One region of the Isoptericola sp. F-RaC21 genome, then DNA from elsewhere that is predicted to be linked to it. Evidence: riboswitches for the same ligand, from Rfam matches in the RefSeq annotation. Region 1 holds a riboswitch; each other region holds the start of a gene.
What was found. A riboswitch is a leader RNA that binds a small molecule or an ion and turns the genes downstream of it on or off. The one in region 1 is predicted to bind thiamine pyrophosphate.
Positions count from the first base shown of each region.

Region 2: another riboswitch for thiamine pyrophosphate. It lies ahead of AAG589_RS01210 (ECF transporter S component); the one in region 1 lies ahead of AAG589_RS10500 (thiamine ABC transporter substrate-binding protein).
Region 3: another riboswitch for thiamine pyrophosphate. It lies ahead of AAG589_RS04135 (bifunctional hydroxymethylpyrimidine kinase/phosphomethylpyrimidine kinase); the one in region 1 lies ahead of AAG589_RS10500 (thiamine ABC transporter substrate-binding protein).
Region 4: another riboswitch for thiamine pyrophosphate. It lies ahead of thiO (glycine oxidase ThiO); the one in region 1 lies ahead of AAG589_RS10500 (thiamine ABC transporter substrate-binding protein).

Region 1 is NZ_JBCFYX010000003.1:2,978-7,154, forward strand. It holds gene AAG589_RS10490 (PAS domain-containing protein) at 98-874, shown strand; gene AAG589_RS10495 (DUF4235 domain-containing protein) at 935-1,201, opposite strand; TPP riboswitch at 1,358-1,461, shown strand; gene AAG589_RS10500 (thiamine ABC transporter substrate-binding protein) at 1,533-2,600, shown strand; gene AAG589_RS10505 (ABC transporter permease) at 2,576-4,177, shown strand, end outside.
Region 2 is NZ_JBCFYX010000001.1:264,808-268,984, reverse strand. It holds gene AAG589_RS01220 (energy-coupling factor transporter transmembrane component T) at 1-182, opposite strand, end outside; gene AAG589_RS01215 (ABC transporter ATP-binding protein) at 179-1,636, opposite strand; gene AAG589_RS01210 (ECF transporter S component) at 1,641-2,267, opposite strand; TPP riboswitch at 2,261-2,372, opposite strand; tRNA gene AAG589_RS01205 (tRNA-Ala) at 2,542-2,614, opposite strand; gene AAG589_RS01200 (histidine phosphatase family protein) at 2,707-3,396, opposite strand; gene rsfS (ribosome silencing factor) at 3,393-3,839, opposite strand; gene AAG589_RS01190 (hypothetical protein) at 3,836-4,177, opposite strand, start outside.
Region 3 is NZ_JBCFYX010000001.1:883,685-887,861, reverse strand. It holds gene AAG589_RS04145 (YcnI family copper-binding membrane protein) at 1-653, opposite strand, end outside; gene AAG589_RS04140 (hypothetical protein) at 733-1,377, opposite strand; TPP riboswitch at 1,476-1,618, shown strand; gene AAG589_RS04135 (bifunctional hydroxymethylpyrimidine kinase/phosphomethylpyrimidine kinase) at 1,609-3,273, shown strand; gene AAG589_RS04130 (ABC transporter ATP-binding protein) at 3,525-4,177, shown strand, end outside.
Region 4 is NZ_JBCFYX010000002.1:369,864-374,040, reverse strand. It holds gene AAG589_RS07135 (OmpA family protein) at 1-107, opposite strand, end outside; gene AAG589_RS07130 (hypothetical protein) at 104-793, opposite strand; gene thiE (thiamine phosphate synthase) at 932-1,609, opposite strand; TPP riboswitch at 1,641-1,743, shown strand; gene thiO (glycine oxidase ThiO) at 1,733-2,941, shown strand; gene thiS (sulfur carrier protein ThiS) at 2,938-3,183, shown strand; gene AAG589_RS07110 (thiazole synthase) at 3,204-4,046, shown strand.

The DNA of each region.
Region 1 (4,177 bases):
ACCGTGGGGTGGCATCGTCGTGCCGTCCCGGTACCGTGGTGAAGCCGGGAGCATCGCGCCCCCGACCCAGCTGCACGGCACTGGGAGGTGAGCCTCGATGTCCACGCCGAACGACGCACCGCGCCGCGAGCTCGTCGCCTTCGCGGAGCTGCTCGGTGCCGGGAGCCAGCTGCTCGTGGGCCAGTACCGGGTCGACGTCGGCACGGGCGAGTGGTGGTGGTCCGACGAGGTCTTCCGGATCTTCGGCCGCGAGCCCGGCACCGTCACGCCCGGGCCGGAAGTGCTGCGCGCTCACCTGCACCCCGACGACCGCGAACGGCTCTCCCGGACGGCAGCCGTCGCGCTCGGGGCCGGGCGACCGTTCTCCGGGGCGCACCGCGTGGTCGACGACCACGGCCGGACCCACACCGTCGTCGTGACCGGCCAGGCCCGGCACGGGGCCGACGGCGCGTCGTCGCAGATCGTCGGCTACGTCATCGACGCCAGCCCGGTCGTCCGGGACGCGTTGGAACGGGAGGCGCACCGCGCCGTCTCCCGCGCGTTCGTCGCCGCCGCGGCCTCCGAGCAGGCCAAGGGCGCCATCATGGCGGTCTGCGGCGTGGACGAGTCCGTCGCCACCGAGGTGCTCGGCGACGTCGGCGCACAGGTCGGCGTCTCCGCCCAGTCGGCGGGGGAACAGGTGATGAAGATGCTCGCGCGGCCCGTCGGGGACCGTGACGCACCGCTCACCGCCGCCGAGGTGGTGCGCGCGGCGCCGCCCGCGAAGGACGCGGCGGACCGGCTCAGCGCGGCGCTCGCCGCCGTCCGGCCGGTGGACCGGCCGCACGGCCACGACGCGCAGCTCGCCCGTCGGCGGCCCCGCGCGAGCCACTGACGGGTCTCGACAGGCTCGACCAGCGGGGAGGGCTCGGCCGGCGGCCGGGGCCGCCGTCGGTCAGCGACCGGGGACGAACCGCGCCGCCGCGCGCACGGCTCCCTGGCGGGCGAGGCGCTTCGCGAGCACCGCGACGCCGCCCGACACCGCGGCGAAGGTGACGGCCTGCACGACGGAGAGCTCGTCGTCGTCCACGTTGGTGGGGGCAGCGTTGCCCGTCGCCTTCTCCCAGACCACGCCGATGAGCTTCTGCGCGACCCATCCGGCGGCGATGGTCAGCACCACCGTGCCGACCTTCACGCCCAGCGGCTGCTCGGTGTCCGTCACGTGCTCTCCCTCGGTCGGTCCCCACGCGGCCACGGTGTGGCCCGCGCGTCGTACGGCGCCCACGGCCGTCGGGCGGTGTCACGGCACGTCAGGCACGTCACACCCCGGAGCCGAGGACGGGACCACGGTAGCGCGGCGTCGACGGGTAGGCTCGTGCTGATACGACAGGGGAGCGCCACCGGCGCTGAGAGTGCGGACCGCCGCAGACCCTCGAACCTGACCCGGTTAGCACCGGTGGAGGAAGTCGGGAATCTCGTTCCCTGCGGGAGGCCGCACCACGACGGTGCCGGGCGCCCGCAGGACCCCCTTCTCGCACCGTGAGGAGGACAGCATGATCCACAGGACCACCCGGGTGGCCGCGGCCGCCGGAGCCGTCGCCCTGCTGCCGCTGCTGGCGGCGTGCGGCGGCGGGGCGTCGCCGGACGGGAGCGCGACGGCGTCGTCGACGCTGACGCTCGTCACGCACGACTCGTTCGCCGTCTCGGACGACGTGCTGGCCGCGTTCGAGAAGGAGTCGGGCCTGACGGTCGAGCAGGTGGCCCCGGGGGACGCCGGCACGCTGGTCAACCAGCTCGTCCTCACCAAGGACGCGCCGCTGGGCGACGTCGTCTTCGGCGTCGACAACACGTACGCGTCGCGCGCCGTGGACGCGGGCGTGTTCGAGGCGTACCAGCCGGCGGACCTGGACCCGGCGGTCGCCGCGTACGCCCCGGACGACCTGGCCGGCACGCTGACGCCGATCGACATGGGCGACGTCTGCATGAACCTCGACGACGGGTGGTTCGAGAAGCACGACGTCGCCCCGCCGGTGACGCTCGAGGACCTCGCGAAGCCGGAGTACAAGGACCTGACCGTGGTCACCAACCCGGCGACGTCGTCGCCCGGCCTCGCCTTCCTGCTCGCGACGGTCGGCGCCTTCGGCACGGACGGCTGGGAGGCCTACTGGGCCGACCTGCGCGACAACGGCGTGAAGGTGGCGGAGAGCTGGGAGGACGCGTACTACGTGGACTTCTCCGGGGCCGGCGAGGGCGGTCAGCGGCCGATCGCCCTGTCGTACGCCACCTCGCCCGCGTTCACGCTGAGCGACGACGGGAAGTCCTCCACGACGAGCGCGATGCTCGACACCTGCTTCCGGCAGGTCGAGTACGCGGGGGTCCTCGCCGGCTCCGACAACGTCGACGGCGCGAAGCAGCTCGTCGACTTCCTCACCTCGCCCGAGTTCCAGGCCGACGTCCCCGGCCAGATGTACATGTACCCGGCCGACCCCGACGTCGAGCTGCCCGCCGACTGGCAGCAGTTCGCGCCCCTGGCCGACGAGCCGTTCGAGGTGGCGCCCGCGGACGTCGCCGCGCACCGTGACGAGTGGATCGAGCAGTGGACGTCGACCGTCGTCGGCTGACGCGCGGGGTCCGCGCGGGCCGCTGGGGCGCGTGGCTCGGCTGGGGCGCGGCCGTCGCGCTCCCGCTGGGCTTCCTGGCGGTCTTCTTCGCGTGGCCGGTGGTGTCGCTGGTCCTGCAGGGGTTCTTCACCGAGACAGCGGCGGGGCGGACGCTCGACCTGTCCGGGTTCGCCGAGGTGCTGTCCCAGGAGCGCACGTGGCGGATCGTCGGGCAGACGCTCGCCCAGGCGCTCGCCGGCACGGTGCTGTCGGTGCTGCTGGGGCTGCCCGGCGCGTACGTGCTGTACCGGTGCCGGTTCCCCGGCCGCACGCTGGTGCGCGGCCTGGTGACCGTGCCGTTCGTGCTGCCGAGCGTCGTCGTCGGCGTCGCGTTCCGCGCGCTCTTCGCGCCCGGCGGCCTGCTCGGCTGGGCACACCTGGAGGAGAGCTTCGCCGGCATCGTGCTCGCGCTGGTGTTCTTCAACTACGCCGTGGTGGTCCGCACCGTGGGCAGCATGTGGGAGCGCCTGGACCCGCGGGCCGAGCAGGCGGCCCGCGCGCTCGGCGCGACGCCGTGGCGCGCGTTCCGCACCGTGACGCTGCCGGCGCTCGGCCCGGCGATCGCGTCCGCCGCGGCGGTGGTGTTCCTGTTCTGCGCGACGGCGTTCGGCGTCGTCCTGGTGCTCGGCGGCCTGCGCTACGGCACCATCGAGACGGAGATCTGGACCCGCACCACCCAGTTCCTCGACCTGCGCTCGGCGGCGGTGCTGTCCGTGCTGCAGCTCGTCGTCGTCGCCGGGGCGCTGCTGGTCAGCTCCCGCGCCCGGGCGCGGCGGGAGCGCGCGCTGCAGCTGACCGGCGACCGCGCGTCCGCGCACCGGCTGCGGCTGCGGGCCGGCGGGGACCTCTGGCCCGCGCTCGCCACCGCCGTCGTGGTGGCGGGGCTGCTCGTGCTGCCCATGGCGGGGCTCGTCTCGCGGTCGCTGCGGGCGCCCGACGGGTCCTGGGGCCTGGACAACTACGTGGCGCTGGGCACCACCGGCGGGCGCAACGCGCTGACCGTCACGGTGTGGGAGGCGCTCGGCAACTCGCTGCGCACCGCCGCGTGGGCGGCGGTGATCGCCGTCGTGGTGGGCGGGCTCGTGGCGCTCGTCGTGTCGCGCCGCCCGCGCCGGGCGGGGCTGCGGCGCGCCGTCGGCGTGCTCGACGCCGCGTTCATGCTGCCGCTCGGCGTCTCCGCGGTGACGGTGGGCTTCGGCTTCCTCATCACCCTGGACCGTCCGCTGGGGCTCGACGTCGACCTGCGCACGTCGGGCGCGCTGGTGCCGATCGCGCAGGCCGTGGTGGCGATCCCGCTCGTGGTGCGCACGATGCTGCCCGTGCTGCGGGCCATCGACCCGCGCCTGCGCGAGGCCGCCGCCACGCTGGGCGCCGCGCCGGGGCGCGTGCTGCGCACGGTGGACGGGCCGCTGGGCGCGCGGTCGCTCGGGCTGGCGATCGGGTTCGCGTTCGCCGTCTCGCTGGGGGAGTTCGGCGCGACGTCGTTCCTCGCCCGCCCCGACACCGCGACGCTGCCCGTGGTGATCTACCGGCTCATC
Region 2 (4,177 bases), on a different contig from region 1:
ACCGCGAGGTACCGGACCGGCGACCCGGCCCCGCGCGGCAGGAGCACCAGCCCGAACGCCACGCAGGCCACCAGGGCGACGGCGGCGCTCGCGACGTCGCGCACCCCCAGGGACGCGACCAGCCCGAGCAGCCCGAGGGCGACGAGCACGAGCGCGTTCACCCGCGCGAGAGCGCCGATCATGCCACCGCCCCCTGCAGCGCGGCGTCGTGCGCGCCGAGCGCGACCCGGTGGTCGGCGAGCGCGACGAGGTGCTCGTCGTGGGTGCTGGTCACGACCGTGGCGCCGTGCCGGGCCGCCGCCACGGCCCACCCCGCCACGGCGGCCCACGTCAGCCGGTCCTGGCCGACCGTGGGCTCGTCGAGCAGCACCGTCCCGGGGCGGTGCGCGAGCGCGGCGGCCAGCGCGAGCCGCCGCTGCTCGCCGCCCGAGAGCCGGAACGGGTGCGCGTCGGCGAGGTGGTCGAGGCGCAGCACGGCGAGCGCCTCGTCCACGTCCACCGGGACGCCGAGCCGCCGGCCGGTGAGCTCGACCTCGTCCCGCACGCGCAGCGCGAGCAGCCCGTGCTCCGGGTGCTGCGGCACCCAGCCGCAGGCCCGCGCGAGGTCCCGCGAGCGCGCGGAGTGCCCGGGGGTGCCGCGCACGTCGCCGGACGCCGGCCGCAGGTGCCCGGCGAGCGTGGCGACGAGCGTGGACTTCCCCGCGCCCGAGGGCCCGGTGACGGCGGTGAGCCGCGCCGCAGGCAGCCGCGCGTCCACGCCGTCCAGGGCGCGCGTCGTGGTGCGGCCGCGCAGGCCGCGGGTGACCAGGTCGACGCGGAGGCCGGCGACGACGACGTCCGGCCCGGGCAGGTCCGGCGCCACCAGGGCGGCGGGCACCGGCAGCGGCGGCGGCGCGGGCACGCCGGGCAGCCAGACGCCGGCGCGGGTCAGCTCGTCGCGCAGCCCCGCCGTCGCGGTGCCGTCGCGCAGCGCGGCGGGCGCGACCTCGTGCGTGACCCGGCCGCCGGGGCCGAGCACGACCACGCGGTCCAGGTGCTCGAGCCAGGGCCCGACGTGGTGGTCGACGACCACGAGCGCGGTGTCGCTGCCCGCGAGCGCCTCCACCACCGCCGCGCGCACCTCGGCCGCGGCGTCCGGGTCGAGCATCGCGGTGGGCTCGTCGAGCAGCAGCAGGCCTGGCTCGCGGGCCAGCGCCCCCGCGAGGGCCAGCCGCTGCAGCTCCCCGCCCGAGAGGGCCGACGTCGGGCGGTCGACCGGGTACCGCAGCCCGACCCGCTCCAGCGCGTGGTGGGTGCGACGCCAGATCTCCGCCCGCGGCAGGCCGGCGTTCTCGGGCCCGAAGGCGACGTCCCGGCCGATGCGCGCCGCGACGACCGCCGAGCCCGGGTCCTGCGGGACGAGCCCCACCCCGCCGGCCACCTCGACCGCGCCGGACAGGTCGCCCGGCAGCGGGTCGCCGAGCACCCCCGCCAGGGCGTGCAGCACGGTCGACTTGCCGGCCCCGCTGGGGCCGACGAGCCCGACGCGCTCCCCCACGCCGACGGCGAGGTCGAGGTCGGTCACGGTCGGTGCGCCCCGCCCGGTGGGCCGCCAGGTGAGCCCCCGCAGGCTCGCCCGGACGCCGTCGCGCGCCACGCCGTCAGGCCTTGGCGGGGTCGGCGGCACGGTCGGCGAGGTCGCGGCCCGGCCCGAAGGCGTCGAGCACGCCGGCCCGCGCCAGGGCGCGCACGAGCGCCGCTCCCCCGAGCCCCGCGAGCAGCGCGCCGGACAGCGCGAAGAGGCCGAGGTACGCCAGCCGGAAGCCCCACGCCCAGTCGGGGTAGTAGGCGAACCACTCGTACACCGCGCCGCACGCGCCGGCCGCCGCGCCCGCCAGCGCGGCGACCGCGGCCCCGAAGCGGCGGTACAGGAACAGCGCGAGCACGAGCTCGGCGCCGAAGCCCTGGACGACGCCGGAGACGATCGCCGAGAAGCCCCAGCCGGCGCCGAGCAGGGCCTCGACGCTCGCCGCGACGACCTCGGTGAGCAGCGCCGCGCCGGGCCGGCGGACGATCAGGCCGCCCAGCACGCCGCCGAGCAGCCAGCCGCCGCCGAGCAGCCCGGTGGCCGGCGGGAACGCGACGGCCAGACCGGCGGAGAGCAGGTGGTAGAGCTGCGTCCAGCCCCAGAAGACGACGCCGACGGCGACGCCGAGCATGGCCACGGTGACGAGGTCGACGGTGCGGTACCGCAGGGACGCGCTGCGCAGAGCTATGGGCGCGGACATTCCAGGTAACTCCCTTCGCCGGTGCTAACCGGAGCAGGTTCCAAGGGTCTGCGGCTGTGCCCGCACTCTCAGCGCCCCTTCGACGGCGCTCCCCTGTCATGGGTGTCTTCAGATGTGACTTCAGTGTGGCGGCCGACGACGCGGCCGCAGGTCCGACCCTAGGCGACCACGGCGCCGGCGCAAGGGGCGTCCCGCACCGTGAACCCCTTGGACGTCACACCCCTGGACATGCGAGAAGGCCCGGAACCATGGGTTCCGGGCCTTCTCGTCGGGGTGGAGCTGAGGGGACTCGAACCCCTGACCCCCTGCATGCCATGCAGGTGCGCTACCAGCTGCGCCACAGCCCCGAGAACCGACTCTCGCGGCCGACGGGCGACCAGGCGATTCGTCTGATTCGGTGCGTTCCTCCGGGCTTGCGCCCCTCGGGAACGTCGATATCTTAGGCAGACTTCGGGCCAGGTTCCAAATTCCAGTCCGGGCCCGCCTGCCACTGGTCGAGCGGGTAGCCCGCGCCCACGTTGTGCGCCACGAGGCGCCAGGCGGGCACGGCCCCCTCGCCCGCGCGGTGCAGGTGCGACCAGTGCACGTTGTGCATGCCCGTCAGCCCGCGCCAGGTGGCGGGGTCGAGCCCGAGCAGCGCCGTCACGGCCAGCGAGATGGCCGCCCCGTGCGAGACGACGACCAGGGTGGCGTCGTCGTCCAGGTCGGCCGCGTGCTCCGCCACGGCCTCCGTGGTCCGCGCCGCGACCGCCGCCTTCGTCTCGGCACCCGCGCCCGTCGGCTCGGCGCCGCGGCGCCAGGCCGCGTACTCGGCAGGCCAGCGCTCCTGCAGCTCCGCGCCGGTGAGGCCCTCCCACGCGCCGAAGCCCCGCTCGCGCAGGCGGGCGTCCGTGGCGACGGGCGCTCCCCCGAGCGCGTCCGCGTAGGCGGTCGCCGTCTCGACGGCGCGGCCCAGGTCGGAGGACACGATGCGCGTCGCGCGGTGCGACGACGCGAGCGCGGAGCCGCCCTCGGCCGCCTGCCAGCGGCCGACCTCGTCCAGCGGGATGTCGATCTGGCCCTGCAGCCGCAGCGAGGCGTTGTACGCGGTGCGGGCGTGCCGCAGCAGGACGACGGTGCCGGCCGTCACCGCTCGTCGCCCGCGAGGCGGATCGCGCCGTCGCCCTGGCTGTCCCCGTACTCGGCGGCCGCCGCCGCGCCGTCGCCGCCGCGCGCGTCCTCCGGCAGCTCGACGGCCGGGCAGTCCTTCCACAGGCGCTCGAGCGCGTAGTAGACGCGGTCCTCGGCGTGCTGCACGTGGACGACGACCTCGCCGAAGTCCAGCAGCACCCAGCGCGCCTGCGCCTTGCCCTCGCGGCGGATCGGCTTGGACCCGGCGCGGAACATCGCCTCCTCGACGGCGTCCACGATCGCGGCGACCTGGCGCTCGTTCGTGCCGGACGCGATGAGGAACACGTCGGTGAGCACGAGCTGCTCGCTCACGTCGAGCGCGATGATCTCCTGCGCCTTGCGGTCGGACGCGGCCCGGGCGGCGGCGACCGCCAGCTCGACGGCACGGGGGCTGGCGGTCATGCAGCGGCTCCAGGGTGCTCGTACGTGAGGGCGACGCCGGCCGCGGGCGCGGCGCCGTCGGTCGAGAAGTCGTTGGTGTCCGGGCCCTCGAGCAGCAGCTTCCAGACGAGCAGGCCCAGGACGAACGCGACGACCACGAGGACGATGTAGTGCAGCCAGGTGTACGACGCCTCGGGCTCGTCCCAGTCCTCGTCGTCGTCCTCCTCGACCTGCGGGGCGGCCGACCGCGCGCGGACCGGCTGTTCCGACGCGACCAGCGCGTCGAACGGGGACGCCGCGGGGCGCTCGGGCGCCGACGGCTGCGCGGCCGCCGGCCCCGGGCGCGACGGCGGCACCGA
Region 3 (4,177 bases), on a different contig from region 1:
GACGCAGCCGGCGTGCCCTCGCCGGCGGCGTCCGCGGCGGCCGCCGCGCCGTGCCCCTCGCCCTCGGCGGCCGGGGTCACCTGCAGGACGGGTGCGGGGAGCTCGGGCTCGGCGTCGCCCGTGGCCTCCTGGTCCCACGCGACGACCTCGCCGTCGGAGTAGGTCTGCGTGGCGGGCAGCGCGAGCTCGTCCACCCCGTCGGGGACGGCGCCGGCGGACACGGTGAACCGGAGGAACTCGCCCGGCGCGATGGCGGCGTCGGCGTCGTCGGCCGTCCACTCGACGCTGGCCGGCGCCTCGGTGACGGTGGTGCCGTGCACCTCGACCGGCTCGGGGAGGGGCGCCTGCGTGACCTTCGCGGTCCAGCCCGGCACGGGCTCGACGGACACGCTGGTGAACGGGGTGTCGGTCGGGAGATCGACCTTCACCGCGGTCGTCGACGCGTCGGCGGACTCGTTGGGCACCTTGAAGGTGAGGGTCGCGTACGACCCGGCCTCCGCCGCGTCGGGGGTCACGGTGACGTGCGCGGACGCGGCAGCGGCGCCGAGCACGAGGGCCGGCAGGGCGAGCGCGGCGGTGCCGGCGAGCCGGCGCGCGGCCCGGGCGGGCGGGGCGAGCGGCGTGCGGGAGGGCGTGCGGGAGTGCGTGGTCATGACTGTCTGCTCCTGGTGGTCAGGTGGCCGTGCAACGACGAGGGACCCGCCCTCGTCCGACGACGGACCAGGGCAGGCTTCAGGCGGTGCGCGCGAGGGCGCCCGGGAGCAGCGGGGGACCTCGTGGGGGCGTGCGCCGGCGGGTGCGGGCGGCACGGGGACGCCAGGCGTGCCCGCCGACGACGGCGGCCGCGCGGGCCACCGGCAGCGCCGGCGGCCCCTGCACCAGGACCGCCACGTGCCGCAGGTGGGCCACGACGTTGGTCGCGGCCCGGTCGCCCGCCGCGAGCAGGAGCGCGGTGAGGACGACGGCGGCCGCGTGCGCGGCGAGCATCCAGGACGCCGTGCGCGGGTCGTCCGCGTGGTGGTGCAGCGCGGGGCCTGTCGCGGGCGGCAGGGAGCCGGGGCCCAGGGCGTGCAGCGCGTGCCCGTCGGCACCGAGCGAGCCGGGGGAGCCCGAGCCCGCGGGGCGGGCCGCGCCCAGCACCGACAGCGCGGTGTGCTGCACCAGCTGCAGGGCGACCATGGCGGGCAGCAGGCGCCGCAGCGTCAGCCGGCGCCGCGCGGTCCACACCGCGAGCGGCGCGGTGAGGGCCAGGACGACCAACCAGGCGAGGGGTGCCCCGGGGAGCGCGCCGCCGGCCAGGAGGTGGGCGGCGGCCGCGATGCTGAGCGTCGTGCCGGCGACGAGGAGCTCGCGCGCACGACGGACGACGGCGGGCACCCCCGCACCCTATCGCGGCGCCGGGTACGCGCCCCGCCACCCGATCCTGACACGCGGTCCGCCGCCGGCCCCGCCGCCGTGACCTGGGCTACGGTGGGCGCCACGACACGGGGTGCGTCCCGACCGGTCGACGTCACGACACCGTTCACGGCTGTCACGACGTGGGCCGCCGGGCGCTGAGAACACACCCGTCGAACCTGATCTAGCTCGTACTAGCGAAGGGATGTCGACATGAGTGCGCGCGCACCTGAAGACAGCTCCGCCGGCCGCGCCGGCACCACCGCCCCCGCCACCGCTTCCGCCACGGCCGCGTCGCCGCCGCCCCGGGGCAGCCGGCCGCGGGTCCTCGCGATCGCGGGGTCGGACCCCTCGGGCGGCGCGGGGATCCAGGCGGACCTCAAGTCGGTGGCCGCCGCCGGCGGCTACGGGATGGCGGCCGTCACGGCCCTCACGGTGCAGAACACGCGGGGGGTGCGCGACGTGCACGTGCCGCCGGCCGCGTTCCTCGCCGCGCAGCTCGACGCTCTCGCCGACGACGTGGCCGTCGACGCGGTGAAGATCGGCATGCTCGCCTCGGCCCCGGTCGCCGAGGCCGTGGCCGCCTGGCTCGACGGCCTGCCGCGCGGAGCCACGACGGCGCGCCCCGCCGTCGTCCTGGACCCGGTCATGGTGGCCACCAGCGGCGACCGGCTGCTCGATGCCGCGGCCGAGGACGCCGTGCGGGACCTGCTCGCGCGGGTCGACGTCGTGACGCCGAACCTGCCCGAGCTCGCGGTCCTGGCGCAGGAGGCGCCCGCACCGGACTGGCCCGCGGCGCTCGAGCAGGCGCGGCGGCTGGCGGCCCGGCACCGGGTGCTGGTCGTGGCCAAGGGCGGGCACCTTGCCGCCGGGGACGCGGGCGCCCCGGACGCCCTCGTCGGGCCGGACGGCGTGCTCGCGGAGCTGGGCGGCCCGCGCCTGGGCAGCACGTCGACCCACGGCACCGGCTGCTCCCTGTCCAGCGGGCTGGCCGCGCGGTACGCGCGCACGGGCGACTGGGTCGAGGCGCTGCGCGGCACGAAGGCCTGGCTGACCGCGGCGATCCGGGCGGGGGAGGCGCTGCGCGTCGGCGGCGGGAACGGCCCCGTCGACCACCTGGCGGGGCTGCGCGCCGGCGGCGCCGAGCCGGTCGTGGTGCCCGGTGCGGCGGGCGCGCACGGAGAGGACCGCGGGGAGGACGTCGTCGCCCGGTGGTGGGACGACGCCGCGGGCGTGCGTGCCGCGATCGACGACCTCGCGTTCGTCCGGTCCCTGGGCGACGGGACGCTCGACGCCGGCCACTTCCGGGCCTATCTCGAGCAGGACGCGCTCTACCTGCGCGACTACGCGCGCTGCCTCGCCCGGGCGAGCGAGCTCGCGCCCACGCGGGCCGAGCAGGCGTTCTGGGCCGGCGGCGCGCACGGCGCGCTCGTCACGGAGCTCGACCTGCACTCCCGCTGGCTGGGCGGGGAGCCGCAGGACGTGCCCGCCAGCCCCACGACGGCGGCCTACCTCGACCACCTGCGCGCGGCCGGCGACGACTACGCGACCCTCGTCGCCGCCGTCCTGCCCTGCTACTGGATCTACCAGGACGTGGGGGAGCGGCTGGCCGCCCGCAACCACGCGGGCCACCCGTACGCGGCGTGGCTGGGTACCTATGCGGACGACGCGTTCGCGGAGTCGACGCGCGAGGCGGTCGCGATCCTGCGCCGTGCCGCGGCGGCGGCCGACGCGCCCGTCCGCGCCCGGATGGCGGAGGCGTTCCGGACGGCGTGCGAGCACGAGCTGGCGTTCTTCGACCAGACCGGGCTGCCCGACGCCGCTGGCGTCCCGGGCGACCTCGGCCGCCGCGACGGCGACCGCGTCGCGGTGGGCTGACCCGCCGGCCGCGGGATCCCGCCGCCTCGCGCGCGACGGCGGGATCCCGCGCCGGTAAGCGGTGTCCCGGGTTCGCGCCGCACCGCGTGACCGGGGCAAGCGTGTCGGGGGCGAGTGACAGAATGGCTGTGATGCCCGACACGAAGCGCACTTCGCGCAGCCGCAGCAGAGGCGCCCGCCGCGCCGATCCCTCCGACAGTCCCAGGAGGAGCTCCGACTCCTCCGCTCCCCGTCCACCCGCCGCCCCGGCCGTGCCGGCGGGGTCCGAGCTCTCGACGATCGCGTCGCTGCGCCGGCTCTACCCGTACGTCCGGCCGGCCGTGCCGCGGCTGGTCGGCGGCCTGCTCTCCGCCCTCGGCGCCAGCCTCGCCGCGCTGGCCATCCCGCGCGTGCTGCAGGCCCTCGTCGAGGGGCCGCTCGCGCAGGGCGCAGCCGCCCACGACCTCGGCGCCCTCGTGGTGCCGGTCGTCCTCGTGCTCGTCCTCGGCGTCGCCGAGGCCGGCTTCGTGCTGCTGCGCCGCAACCTCGTGATGTACCCCGGCACGCGGATCGAGGCGGAGATGCGCATGTCGCTGTTCCGCCACCTGCAGGACCTGCCCGTCGCGTTCCACGACCGCTGGCCCGGCGGGCAGCTGCTCAGCCGCATCATGGGTGACCTGGGCCTGCTGCGCCGCTGGCTGATCTTCGGCCTCCTGCAGCTCGTGGTCAGCACCGTGACGATCGTCGTCGGCGTCGGGATCCTCCTGGCCACCGCCGGGTGGCTCGGCCTGGTGTACCTCGCGGGGGCGATCCCGGTCGCGGTCATCGCGTTCCGGTTCTCGCGGCGCTACCGCGTCATCGCGCGGCTCTCCCAGGACCAGTCGGGCGACCTGGCCACCACGGTCGAGGAGTCCGTGCACGGCAT
Region 4 (4,177 bases), on a different contig from region 1:
TGGGACGACGACGGTGCCGGATCGGTCGCCGCGAGCGCCGGGGTGGTGCCGGCGGCCGCGAGCGCCAGGGCCGCGGCGAGCGGGACGAAGGCCCGTCGGGCGCTCACTCGGCGCCGCCGTCGGCGTACGTCACCGTCGCGCCGGTGAACAGCGGCAGGCCCTCGGCGGGCAGGACGTCGACCGTCGCGGGCTTGCCCTCCGGGGCGGGCAGCACGGCGGACACCTCGATGGTGCCGTGGTTGGGGAAATCGAAGGCGTGCTTCTCCAACGGCGACACGAGCATCGACTCGCGGCACTTGATCTGCGCCACCGCGGCCGCTGTCGAGTCGTCCGTGTCCTCCTGCCACGCCCCCTCGGTGCAGAACGGCCGGTACGCCTTGAGCCCGGCACGGTCGGTCACCGTGGTCGACGGTTCGAGGGACATGTCGTACCAGCTCGCGCCCGCGTCGGCCGGCGCGTCCTCGTCGTCCCAGCGCAGCGCCCACCGGACCGTCATCGCGCCGTCGGCGACCTCGACGGCGCGCAGCGTCGCGGTCAGCTCGCCGCCCGGGGCGGCGTCCGAGCCGTGCGGGGTGGCGATCGTCTGCTCGGCCATCACCTGGTCGGCGACCGAGGCCGTGCCAGGGTCCGTCTCGCCGCCGCCCTCCGCCGCCTGGCTCGCCGGCGCCTCGCCCGCGCCCCCTGCCGCCGACCCTCCGTCGTCGCCTCCCCCACCCGTGCAGCCGGCAAGGAACAGGGCTCCGACCAGCGCGAGAGCTGCGGTGGCGCGGGCGCGCGGGGTCCGTGCGTTCATGGGGGCTCCAGGGGTTCGGGCGCCGGCCGTCACCGGCCTGGCAGAGGGTGAGCCTCCACCCTGGCAGAGCGCCGAGCCGGGCGCGAGGGGCCGACCATGGGGAGTTCTCCCCGCAGCGCGCCCTGGACCGGCCTCGCCTCAGCCCAGGCGTTCCCGCAGGTCGCGGGCCGCGCGCTCCGGGTCGGGCGCCTGCGTGATGGCCCGCACGACGACGACGCGCGTCGCCCCGGCGTCGAGGACGGCGTCCAGACGCTCGGCGTCGACGCCGCCGATGGCGAACCACGGCGTCGAGGGGCGGGTCGCGGCGACCTCGCGGAGCAGGTCGAGACCGACGGCCGCACGACCGGGCTTGGTGGGCGTGGCCCACAGCGGGCCGACGCAGAAGTAGTCGACGTCCAGGTCGGCCTCCGCCTCGGCCGCCTGCGCGGCGGAGTGGGTGGACCGGCCGAGCACGGGTGCGGCCCCGAGCAGCGAGCGGACGGCGGGCACGGGCAGGTCGCGCTGGCCCATGTGCACGACGGGCGCGCCGGTCAGCCCGGCGACGTCGGCCCGGTCGTTCACGCACCACAGGGCGCCGTACTCGCCGGCCACCCGCGTCACGAGCTCCTGCAGCTCCAGCTCGCGCGCGACGTCGAGCGTCTTGTCGCGCAGCTGCACGACGTCCACCCCGCCCGCGAGCGCCGCGTGCAGGAAGTCCTCCAGGTCGCCGCGCTCCTCGCGGGCGTCGGTGCACAGGTACAGGCGGGCCTCGGCGAGACGGGAGCGGGTCGTGCCGGGTGCGTCGCTGGTCCCGTGATCGGGCGTGGTCGTGGTCACGCCGGCCAGGGTAACCACGGCCCGCGTTACAGTGGCCGGGCACGGGAGCCCCGCTCGGGGCTGAGAGGGCGTAGGAGCCGACCGTCGAACCTGATCTGGGTCATGCCAGCGAAGGGAGCGCACATGCCCACGCCCAGCAGCACGTCCGACGTCGTCGTCGTGGGCGGCGGCATCGTCGGCCTCGCCGTGGCCTGGCGCGCCGCGACGGCCGGGCTGTCCGTCACCGTGCTCGACCCGGCGCCGGGCGACGGCGCCACGCACGCCGCCGCGGGGATGCTCGCCGCCGTCAGCGAGGCGGACTTCGGCGAGCGGGAGCTCGCCCGCCTCAACCTCGCGTCGGCCGCCCGCTGGCCCGCGTTCGCCGCCGACCTCGCCGTCGCGACCGGACACGACGTCCCGCTGCTGCGCGCCGGGTCTCTCGCTGTCGCGTACGACGCCGACGACCTCGCGCTGCTGCGCCGTGTCCTCGCCCTGCACCGGGAGTGGGGGCTCGCGTCCGCGGAGGTCCCCGTGGCCGACGCGCGGCGGCGCGAGCCGTACCTCGGGCCGCGGCTCGCCGGGGCAGCCGTCGTCGAGGGCGACCTGGCCGTCAACCCGCGGGCCACCCACGCGGCCCTGGCCCACGCGCTGGGCGATGCGGTCGTGCGCCGCACCGCCGTGCGCCTGGAGCGCGACGCCGCCGGCCGGGCGGTCGCGGTGCACGACGACGCCGGGTCGCGGCACGCCGCCGGCGCGGTGGTGCTCGCGACCGGCGCGGGCACGACGTCCGCCCTGCTCGACGGCGTGCCCGAGGTGCGCGTGCCGGTGCGGCCGGTCAAGGGCGTGACGCTGCGCCTGGACGCCGGCCCTGAGCTGCCGCTCGAGCACGTGGTGCGGGGCACGGTGCAGGGCCGACCGGTGTACGTCGTGCCGCGGGGCGCGGGCACCGGCGCGGGGCCCGGCAGCGGGCCCGGGCACAGGGAGATCGTCGTCGGTGCCACCAGCGAGGAGCGCCCCGACGACCGCCGCGCCGAGGCCGGCGGCGTGTTCGCCCTGCTGCGCGACGCCCGCGCGCTCGTGCCCGGGATCGACGAGGCCGCGCTGGTCGACGTCACCCCGCGCGCCCGCCCGGCCACCCCCGACAACCTGCCGCTGGTCGGCGCCACCGCCGTGCCCGGCCTGCTCGCCGCCGTCGGGCACGGGCGCAACGGGGTGCTGCTCGCGCCGCTGACCGCGGACGCCGTCGTCGCCGCGCTCACGGGCGCGCCGCCGCCCGACGACACCCACGACGCCCTCGCCGCCGCCGACCCGCGACGCTTCGCGCCCGCCACCACCGAAGGAGCCCTCCCGTGAGCACGCCGTCCACCTCCGCGACCGCCGTCGTCAACGGCGAGACCTACCCGCTCGACGGGCCGCACGGCGACGGCGTCGAGGCCGTCGTCGCGGCCCTCGTCCCCGCGTTCGTCGCCGACGGCACGGCGGCGGGCATCGCCGTCGCCGTGAACGACGCCGTCGTCCCCCGCGGCCTGTGGGCCGGCACCCGGATCGCGCCCGGCGACCGGGTCGAGATCGTCACCGCCGTCCAGGGCGGCTGACCACGAAGCACGGAGGAACCATGACCAGCACGCACGTCGCAGCCACGTCGCGTCCAACCGCCCACCCGCTCGTGGATCCCCTGGTGGTCGCCGGCACGGAGATCGGCTCGCGCCTCGTCATGGGCACGGGCGGCGCGTCGAACCTCATGACGCTCGAGGATGCGCTGGTCGCGTCCGGCACCGGGCTCACGACGGTCGCCATGCGCCGCGTCGCGGTGCGCCCCGGTGGCGCGGGCGCCGAGGACGGCGGCATCTGGGGCCTGCTCGAGCGCCTCGGCATCCGAGCCCTGCCCAACACGGCGGGCTGCTTCTCCGTCGCCGAGGCCGTGCTCACCGCGCAGCTCGCCCGCGAGGCGTGCGGCACCGACTGGGTCAAGCTCGAGGTGATCGCCGACGACGTCACCCTGCTGCCCGACCCGATCGGCCTCGTCGAGGCCGCCGACCGGCTGGTGCGCGACGGGTTCGTCGTGCTGCCGTACACCAACGACGACCCGATCCTGGCCCGGCGGCTGGAGGACGTCGGGTGCGCCGCCGTCATGCCGCTCGGCGCGCCCATCGGCACCGGCCTGGGCGTGCTCAACCCGCGCAACATCGAGGCGATCGCGGCCGCCGCGCGCGTGCCGGTCATCCTCGACGCCGGGGTGGGCACCGCGTCCGACGCCGCCCTCGCGATGGAGCTCGGCTGCGACGGCGTGCTGCTCGCCACCGCCGTCACGCGCGCCGCCGACCCGGTCCGCATGGCGCACGCGATGCGCCTCGCCGTCGAGTCCGGGCGGCTGGCTGCCGGCGCCGGCCGCATCCCGCGCCGCGAGGGCGCGCTGGCCAGCTCCTCCCCCGACGGCCGCCTCGACCTCGCGCTCTGACGAGGTAGTTCACGACCGGCCGAGGTAGTTCAAGTCCTGCCGAGGTAGTTCAAGACCTGCCGAGGTAGTTCAAGACCTGCCGAGAGGAACTACCTCGCGGGGATTCGAACTACCTCGGCACGGGCCGAACT